4 regions of the Streptomyces sp. NPDC005799 genome follow, and region 2 is predicted to be linked to each of the others. Evidence: riboswitches for the same ligand, from Rfam matches in the RefSeq annotation. Region 2 holds a riboswitch; each other region holds the start of a gene.

Region 1 (2,192 bases), on a different contig from region 2:
GGCGGGCGCCTCGGGCACCCCGGTGTCGAGGACCGACGGCTCCTGGAGCCGACGCCACTGGTCCGACACGGGCAGGCTCGAGTCGACCGCGGCGGGCAGGCTCCACGCACCGGTGTCCATGACGGACGGCTGCTGCGGGACCGCCTCGACGGTGGGCTGCTGGAAGCTCCACTGCGTGCCGGTGTCCAGGGCGGTCAGCTGCTGCTGCGCCCCCGTGTCGGTGATGGACGGACCCACGTCGGGGACGGCCGGCTGCTGCAGGCTCCACGGTTCGCTGGCCGGCACGCCCGTGTCGAGCACGGACGGCTGCTGCAGCCGCCAGGCCTCCTCCGTCGCACGGCTCGCCTGATCCGACCAGGGCGCCGGAGCCGCCTGCGGCGCAGGAGTCGCGAGCGCCGACTGCGGTGCGGCCATGGTCATCGAGGGCATGGCGGCCTGCGGTGCCATGGTCATCGAGGGCATGACGCCCGTCTGGGATGTCGTGGCCGCCGGGGACATGAGGGTCGCCTGTGGCCCCGTGGCCGTCGGCGACATGACGGTCGACTGCGGTGTCATGGCCGGCGAGGGCATCACGGCCGTCTGCTCCGGCATGGGCGTCGGCGACATGACCGCCGCCTGGGGTAGGGACGTCTGCCGGGCCGTGTACCGGTACAGCAGCTCACTCGCCGCGGCGATCTTGCGCTGGCTCTGCTCCTTGGACGTGCGCAGCGACGCCTGCCGCGGCTCGCCGCCCGTCGCGCCCGCCGCCATGGCGGACTCCTGCCGCTGCGCCGGTACGGCGGGCAGCGCGGCCGTGCCGCCACCCGCGGTCAGCTCGGCGACCGGACGGAGCGGTCCGCCCGCCGGCAGCTCGGCCACGGGCCGGCCGGGTGCCTCCAGCTCGAAGCCGGTCCGTGCCTCCGGGGAGCGCGCGGGCAGCGACGGGGCCGGGCGGGGGGAGGAGGTGCGCTGGGCGGGCATGCGGTCGGCCGGCAGGATCGCCGGGATCGTCGGCCCCAGCGAAGCGCGCGCCGCGTCGAACCACTGCCGGGTCACGTTGTCCAGATCGGGGTCCGAGCGCCTGCCGCCGCCCGCCGGTGCGCCGCGTCCTCGCGAGCCGGTCACCGTCGGCCGGGTGAAGTTCCACTGGCCGGTGTCGGACTCGGCCCGGTCGTAGAGGCTGCTCACCCGGTCCCGGACGGCCTCCCGACTGGGGGCGTCCTCCCCGGCGAGGGGCACGGCGTCGGCGCTCTGCGAGAGCATGGCCACCGAGGTGAGGGCCGCCGCGGCGAGGGTGGAGCTGCGCATCCCGGGGAGGCCGGAGCCGCCCGTGCGCGATGGTCGATCCGGCGCCATGGGAGCCGTACTCCTTCCGTACTCCGCCTACCGAGTTAGCTGTCGGGTTCGGGCGGTCGTATCCGGAAGGCATGCCCTACGACCCTTGCCCGTGCGGGCGGTTGGGCCGATTCACCCCATGATTCGGTTGGGTCCCCGGCTCCGGTTCGACACCGGACTCGGCGGAGGCCACGCGTCCCGACGGGGTTCGCCGGAGGAACTCGAGTGGCCTGGACCCACGCTAGCCAACTTGTGCGGCTGGTGTGAAGGTTGAAGGGCAGAATGTCCGATACGCTTTTGTGACCTTCGTCGTGACGAGCCGTCAGATGCCGGTTCCGTGCACACAGCGGATCGGGAGCGTGACCGACCGTCGCGACGGCGGGCGCCTCAGGACCGCGGACCGTCTTCCCGGACCGCCCGCTCGGCGTCGCGCTTCTTGATCCGCGCCGTCTCCTTGCGGACCTCCGCCTGCGTGGCCCGCTCCTTCACCAGCCACTCCGGCTGCTCCTGCTTCAGCGCCTCGATCTGCTCGGTGGTCAGCGGCTCGGTCACCCCGCCGCGCGCCAGCCCCGCGATGGAGACACCCAGCTTCGCCGCGACCACCGGACGGGGATGCGGCCCCTTGGCCCGCAGCTCGCGCAGCCACTCGGGCGGCTCGGCCTGGAGCTGGTCGAGCTGGGCGCGCGAGACGACACCCTCACGGAACTCGGCGGGGGTGGCCTCGAGGTACACACCCAGCTTCTTCGCCGCGGTCGCGGGCTTCATCGTCTGGGCGGTCTGGTGCGACTTCATGGGGTCCAGGGTATCGACCGGGTACGGGGCCCTCGACCACGGCCGGTAACCTGGCCAGGTGACAGGCTCGGAGACATCCCCCACGT
Region 2 (2,192 bases):
CGCGTCGGGCCCGAGCGGCACGACCGCGTTTGGCCCGCGCAGGTCCTCGGCACGTACTGCCTGGGCGGCACCCTCACCTCCCGCCTGGACCGCGTCCTGCGCGAGGAGAAGGGCTACACCTACGGAGTGCGGGCCTTCGGCCAGGTCCTGCGCTCCGCCCCGGACGGCACGGGCGCGTCGATGCTCGCCATCAGCGGCTCCGTCGACACCCCGAACACCGGCCCGGCGCTCGACGACCTCTGGAAGGTGCTGCGCACGCTCGCCGAGGGCGGCCTCACGGACGCCGAGCGTGACGTCGCCGTGCAGAACCTCGTCGGGGTGGCGCCGCTGAAGTACGAGACGGCGGCGGCCGTGGCAGGCACGCTGGCCGACCAGGTCGAACAGCACCTGCCGGACGACTACCAGGCGACGCTGTACCAGCAGCTCGCCGCGACCGGCACCGTGGAGGCCACCGCGGCGGTCGTGAACGCCTTCCCCGTCGACCGGTTGGTGACCGTCCTGGTCGGGGACGCGGCGCAGATCAAGGGGCCCGTAGAGGCTTTGAACATCGGTGAAGTGACCGTGGTGTCCGCCGAGTAGCGGCACACGGGCGTGGCGGGGCCCTGGTGACGGAAGCGTCACCAGGGCCCTCTTATGTCCGAATTGAAGGAAGAATGAAGGAGAGTGGGCCGTTTGCTCTGTGGGATGCGCTACAAACACCCTGATCCGTTTGGGAATTGAAAGTGGCCCCGCTTAGCGTCGTCCGGGCTGTCCGTCAGGCAGTGCGCCGCACCCGCGGCACCGGACAGTCATCGCCGAGTCCCCGTACGGCGCGAGCCAGGGGAGCCGGGGACCCATCGCAGTCCCTGGGGTGAATCGGACGCCCACGCGCGTAGCGAGGGTGTCCGTAGGAGACCTTCCTGCTCCGAACCCGTCAGCTAACCCGGTAGGCGAGAGGGAAGGAAAGGAACAGCCTGTACATGGCGTTCATGTGCGCCACCGGGAAGCACCGTCGTCCCAGCCGGATCAAGCGCTCCACCGCCCAGGCCGCCGGCGTCGCGGCCCTCGCCACCACCGGTGTCATCGGTGCCCTCGCGGCCCCCGCGCTCGCCGCCGACAACGCGGCCGGCGCCGTCGAGCAGACCGGTCTCACCCCCGTCATCACCATCGGCGACTCGATCGCCGCCAAGATCGACGCGCAGGCCGACGCGCAGAAGCAGGCCGCCGAGATGGCCGCCCGCAAGAAGGCGGCCGAGGAGGCCGCGCGCAAGAAGGCCGAGGCGGAGGCGAAGAAGGCCCGCGAGGCCAAGGAGCGCGCCGCCCGCGAGGCCGAGCGCAAGCGCCTCAACACCTTCGTCGCCCCGATCTCGAACTCGTACGTCTCCACGGGCTACAAGGCCAGCAGTTCCCTGTGGTCCTCGGGCAGTCACACCGGCATCGACTTCCACGCCGCGACCGGCACCACCGTGCACGCCGTCGGCTACGGCACGGTCGTGCAGACCGGCTGGGGCGGTGCGTACGGCAACCAGATCGTGATCAAGATGAACGACGGCACGTACACCCAGTACGGCCACCTGTCGTCCATCGGTGTCTCCGTCGGCCAGAAGGTCGTCACCGGCCAGCAGATCGGCCTCTCCGGCTCGACCGGCAACACCACCGGGCCGCACCTGCACTTCGAGGCCCGTACGACGCCGGAGTACGGCTCCGACATCGACCCCGTCGCCTACCTCCGCTCGCACGGCGTGAACGTCTGACGGAGGATCGCGAGATCCCGCGAAGCCCCGGCTCCCCGAGCCGGGGCTTTCCGCGTTTCAGTCGTCCCGCTGTCCAAAAAATATCCATGGATTCCGGTCCGCCGTCGGAAATTCCCGCCCTTTGCAATAGAGTCACTGGACACACGTCCATGGTCGACGTTTCACGGGGATTAAGGCGGAGGTCGGACATGCGTATTCCGGCGCACTCGGTGTGCACGGCCATCCGGGACGACATCGTCGCGGGTGTCTACGAGCGCGGCAGCCGCCTCACCGAGGAACTCCTCGCCCGCCGCTACGGCGTCTCGCGCGTCCCCGTCCGCGAGGCCCTGCGCACCCTGGAGGCCGAGGGCTTCGTCGTCACCCGGCGGCACGCGGGCGCGTGCGTCGCGGAACCGACCGAGCAGGAGGCCTCCGACCTGCTGGAGATGCGCCTGCTGCTGGAGCCGCTCGGCGCCTCCC
Region 3 (2,192 bases), on a different contig from region 2:
TTCGCGGCCTTGGCGGCGTAGGAGGAGTCCGTGGTGTCCGTCGTGCCGGTGTCCGAGGGGGAGGTGCCGTCCTGGGACGCGGTCTCCTCCTGGGCCTTGCGCGCCGCCGCCTGCTGCTGTGCCAGCTCCGCGGCCTTGCGCGCGGCCTCCTGCTGCTGCTTCTCCTCGATCGCCGCGAGCCGCGCCTTCTCCTCGGCCGTCAGCTTCGACAGCAGCTCGCGCGCGTCGGAGAGCTTCTTCTGCACCGTGGCCTTGGCGGTCTGCAGATCGTTCTGCGACGTGCTGAGCGTCTCAAGGCTCCGGGAGGCCTCCTCGCGCTTCCGCATCGTCGCGGACTGCTCGGTGAAGTAGTCGTCGACCTCGCTCTTCTGGCGGGCGGTCAGCCGGCCCATCAGCTGCGTCTGGTCGAAGTAGTCCTGCGGGGAGTCGGCGAGCAGGAAGGTCGCCGTGTCGGGCGCGGCGGCACCCGTCCGGTACTGGGCGGCGGCGAAGGAACCGAGCCGGTCGCGCTCCTCGTTGAGCTTCTGGGCGCGCTTGGCGACGTCGTTGAGCAGGGAGTCGACCCGTCTGCGCTGCTTGGTCGTCTTCTCCGTGGCCGCGTTGTACTTCTCGGTGGCCGACTCCGCCTGGCGGTACAGGTCGTCGACCTTCTTCTCGACTTCCTCGAGGCTCGGGCCGCCGTCGGCCGAGGGGGCGGCGTTGGCCGACTGGGAGAGCAGGGCCACGGAGGTGAGAGCGGCCGTGGCGAGAGCGGGGGTGCGTATGCCTGCTACGCGCGTAACGGCGGGACGCGTCTTGCGGTGCGACGCCAAGACCGGCGACTCCTTCCATCGTCCGCCTACCGGGTTAGCTGTCGGGTTCGGGCGGGTGGTTCGGAAGGGTTGCCCTACGGCCGGGGCCCCGGAAGGGGGTCGGCCGATTCACCCCAAGGTCCTCGTGGGTCCCCGGCTCCGGCTGCGCGGCGGCGCCCCGGACTCGGCGGAGGCCGCACGGCCCGGCGAGGTTCGCCGGTGGGGGTCGTACGGCCCGTCCGAACGGTAGCCAACTCGTGTGGCCCGTGTGAAGGTTGATGTTCGATTTGTCCGATACATTTCCGTGACCTTCGACCGGCCCCGCCCGCCCGGCCACGTGCGGTGATGGCGCGCCACGGAGCGTGTGCGGGGTATCGGATCGGGCGATGTTCTCAGGGCGGCGGCGGGCTGTCAGTGGGGCGCCCTAGACTCGGAGAGCGATGAGCAGCCTCTTTGACGACAGCTTCCTGGCGGACCTCCAGGCCCCTCGCGGGCACGCGGAGGAACCCCCGCCGCCGCCCGAGGACGATCAGGCACCGGAGCCCGTTCCGGACGACCTGTTCGGCGGGAAGTTCGACGTGCCGCCGGACCGGGACGCCTACTACCGCGACGGCGCCCCCCGTCCGGCGATCGACCCGGCGGCACTGCTGGACGGGCTGAACGAGAACCAGCGCGCGGCCGTCGTGCACCATGGCGCCCCCCTGCTCATCGTGGCCGGCGCCGGCTCCGGCAAGACCCGTGTCCTCACCCACCGCATCGCCTACCTCCTGGCCGAGCGGAACGTGCACCCGGGCCAGGTCCTGGCGATCACCTTCACCAACAAGGCCGCCGGTGAGATGAAGGAGCGGGTCGAGCAGCTCGTCGGCCCGCGCGCGAACGCGATGTGGGTGATGACCTTCCACAGCGCGTGCGTGCGCATCCTGCGCAGGGAGAGCAAGAAGCTCGGCTTCACCTCCTCCTTCTCGATCTACGACGCCGCCGACTCCAAGCGCCTGATGGCCCTGGTCTGCCGCGACCTGGACCTCGACCCCAAGCGCTACCCGCCGAAGTCCTTCAGCGCCAAGATCTCCAACCTGAAGAACGAGCTGATCGACGAGGAGGACTTCGCCGCCCAGGCAACCGACGGCTTCGAGAAGACCCTCGCCCAGGCCTACGCCCTCTACCAGTCACGGCTGCGCGAGGCGAACGCCCTCGACTTCGACGACCTGATCATGACGACGGTCAACCTGCTCCGCGCCTTCCCGGACGTCGCCGAGCACTACCGCCGCCGTTTCCGGCACGTCCTGGTCGACGAGTACCAGGACACCAACCACGCCCAGTACGCGCTCGTGCGCGAGCTGGTGGGGACCAGCGAGCACCCCGTCGACGTCCCGCCGAACGAGTACGACGTCCCGCCCGCCG
Region 4 (2,192 bases), on a different contig from region 2:
ACCTGTGGACTGACCTCCGGGCTGACCAAGGACTCGGCCTCGGTGGACATCGACACCGGCGTGTCCGGCGGTTCGTCCGGTTCGTCCGGTTCGTCCGACGCCTCGGGCGGGTCCGGCTCCACCGGCCTGTCCAACTCCTCGGGCGACTCGGTGGGTGACTCCTCCTCGACGGACGGCTCGCCGTCGCCCTCCGCCTCCACCGGCTCTCCCTCCGCATCGGCGGGCAAGTCCAGCAAATCGGACAACTCGGCCTCACCTTCCGCGTCTCCCTCGGATTCACGGACGGCCGACAGCCCGTCGACAGGTCGGTCGAAAAGCCGCGACTCGGACAATGAGCGGCAGGCGGTGGGCTCTTGGAGCCTCGTCGACACCGGCGCCGTCGCCTCCGCCACGGGCACCGGACGGCACCGCGGCGCGAGCGCCGAGGGGGCCGTCACCGAGAGCGCCAAGGGCGGCACGTACACCGTGCGCGCCGGTGACACCCTCGGCTCCATCGCCGACAGCCTTGGCCTGGACGGCGGATGGCGCGCGCTCTACGGCGCGAACAAGCAGGCCATCGGTGCCGACCCGAACCATGTCTCCGCCGGTCAGACGCTCGAACTTCCGGTTGAATAAGGGGCGAACGGGGCGGAAAAAGACGGGAGTTCACGTCACACTTCGCACTGAATGTCCGGTTTGGCGAAAGTGTGGGATGAGTCTCAGAAGCCCTGATCGTCTTTGAAATTCCGCCGATTCCGTGTCTACGGTCTTCACCGCTCGGCAATCCGAGCCCCGACGGCCGCAACGCCGAATCCTGCCAGTGGCCGTACGGGAACAGTCGTCGCTTGACAGCGCCGTAGGCAGGAGCGGGGGACCCAAGGTAAGTGCCCCACCGGGCAGTTGACGGTGGCGGCTTGGGGTGGAGCCGCGTCTCGTGGAAGCGAGGACGCGGCCGGGCAACTCAACCGGCCCGAACCCGACAGCTCACCTCGCAGGCGTCGGTGAGGGGATCAACCATGCTGTTTTCCGGCAAGGGCAAGCACCGTCGTCCGTCCAAGGCCACCCGTGCCGCCGCGCTCGCCGGTGTCACCGGTGTCGCCATCGCCGCTCCGCTGATGGCGGCCGGCAACGCCTCCGCCGCCACCGCCTCCCAGTGGGACGCGGTCGCCCAGTGCGAGTCGGGCGGCAACTGGTCCATCAACACCGGCAACGGTTACTACGGCGGCCTGCAGTTCTCCGCCTCCACCTGGGCCGCGTACGGCGGCACCGCCTACGCCCCGCAGGCCAACCAGGCCGGCAAGGCGCAGCAGATAGCCGTCGCCGAGAAGGTCCTCGCCTCCCAGGGCAAGGGCGCCTGGCCGGTCTGCGGCAAGGGCCTGTCCAGCGCCGCGTACAACGGCGCGAGCGCCTCCAGCGGCACCACGAACCGCTCGACCGAGTCGCAGGCCGCCTCCCGCTCCTCCGAGCGTCCGGCCGCCAAGACCCACAAGAGCCAGAAGACCGTCACCACCCCGACCGGCAAGAAGGTCAAGAAGGGTGACGGCGAGTACAAGGTCGTCAAGGGTGACACCCTCAGCTCCATCGCCGCCAAGCACGGCGTCAAGGGCGGCTGGAAGAAGCTGTTCGAGCTGAACAAGGACATCATCGCCGACGCCAACCTGATCTACCCGGGTCAGCAGCTGCACCTGAAGTAATAGCTGAACCACAGGGCCCTGACAGCCGTGTCCCCCAGTGCGGAGGACGCGTGAGGGCCTCCCCCTCCCCGTCCCCACGGGCTCCCCGCTCCGGTGCGTGTTCCCCCGTACGCACCGGGGCGGGGCTTTTTCATGCGCGGATGCTCGCGCCGTTTTCACGCGGGAGCGCCCCACCCTCTTTGTTCCGTTCAGAAACAATTTACTCTCGGTTCTGCCCAAGAGATGGTCGGCGGCGTGGCCGATCGGCCTTGGGCGGTTAGGCTCGTCTCGCAGAGCCACCGCGGCGCTTCACAGCCGCGTCACATGGAAGAAGGAGATGCTCGTGCCGTCCATCGACGTCGTCGTAGCCCGGGAAATCCTGGACTCCCGAGGCAACCCCACGGTCGAGGTCGAGGTCGGCCTCGACGACGGCAGCACGGGTCGTGCCGCCGTCCCGTCCGGCGCCTCCACGGGTGCCTTCGAGGCCATCGAGCTCCGCGACGGTGACCCCAACCGCTACCAGGGCAAGGGCGTCGAGAA

What was found. A riboswitch is a leader RNA that binds a small molecule or an ion and turns the genes downstream of it on or off. The one in region 2 is predicted to bind cyclic di-AMP.
Positions count from the first base shown of each region.
Region 1: another riboswitch for cyclic di-AMP. It lies ahead of ABZ453_RS03785 (NlpC/P60 family protein); the one in region 2 lies ahead of ABZ453_RS43130 (M23 family metallopeptidase).
Region 3: another riboswitch for cyclic di-AMP. It lies ahead of ABZ453_RS18770 (NlpC/P60 family protein); the one in region 2 lies ahead of ABZ453_RS43130 (M23 family metallopeptidase).
Region 4: another riboswitch for cyclic di-AMP. It lies ahead of ABZ453_RS16520 (transglycosylase family protein); the one in region 2 lies ahead of ABZ453_RS43130 (M23 family metallopeptidase).

Region 1 covers NZ_JBEXXQ010000003.1:23,823-26,014, reverse strand. The annotation lists gene ABZ453_RS03785 (NlpC/P60 family protein) at 1-1,335, opposite strand, end outside; cyclic di-AMP (ydaO/yuaA leader) riboswitch at 1,344-1,509, opposite strand; gene ABZ453_RS03780 (DUF5997 family protein) at 1,702-2,106, opposite strand; gene ABZ453_RS03775 (LysR family substrate-binding domain-containing protein) at 2,165-2,192, shown strand, end outside.
Region 2 covers NZ_JBEXXQ010000067.1:27,990-30,181, reverse strand. The annotation lists gene ABZ453_RS43135 (pitrilysin family protein) at 1-579, shown strand, start outside; cyclic di-AMP (ydaO/yuaA leader) riboswitch at 783-947, shown strand; gene ABZ453_RS43130 (M23 family metallopeptidase) at 960-1,733, shown strand; gene ABZ453_RS43125 (GntR family transcriptional regulator) at 1,922-2,192, shown strand, end outside.
Region 3 covers NZ_JBEXXQ010000017.1:107,984-110,175, reverse strand. The annotation lists gene ABZ453_RS18770 (NlpC/P60 family protein) at 1-812, opposite strand, end outside; cyclic di-AMP (ydaO/yuaA leader) riboswitch at 820-991, opposite strand; gene pcrA (DNA helicase PcrA) at 1,232-2,192, shown strand, end outside.
Region 4 covers NZ_JBEXXQ010000014.1:166,948-169,139, forward strand. The annotation lists gene ABZ453_RS16515 (transglycosylase family protein) at 1-615, shown strand, start outside; cyclic di-AMP (ydaO/yuaA leader) riboswitch at 822-992, shown strand; gene ABZ453_RS16520 (transglycosylase family protein) at 996-1,673, shown strand; gene eno (phosphopyruvate hydratase) at 1,990-2,192, shown strand, end outside.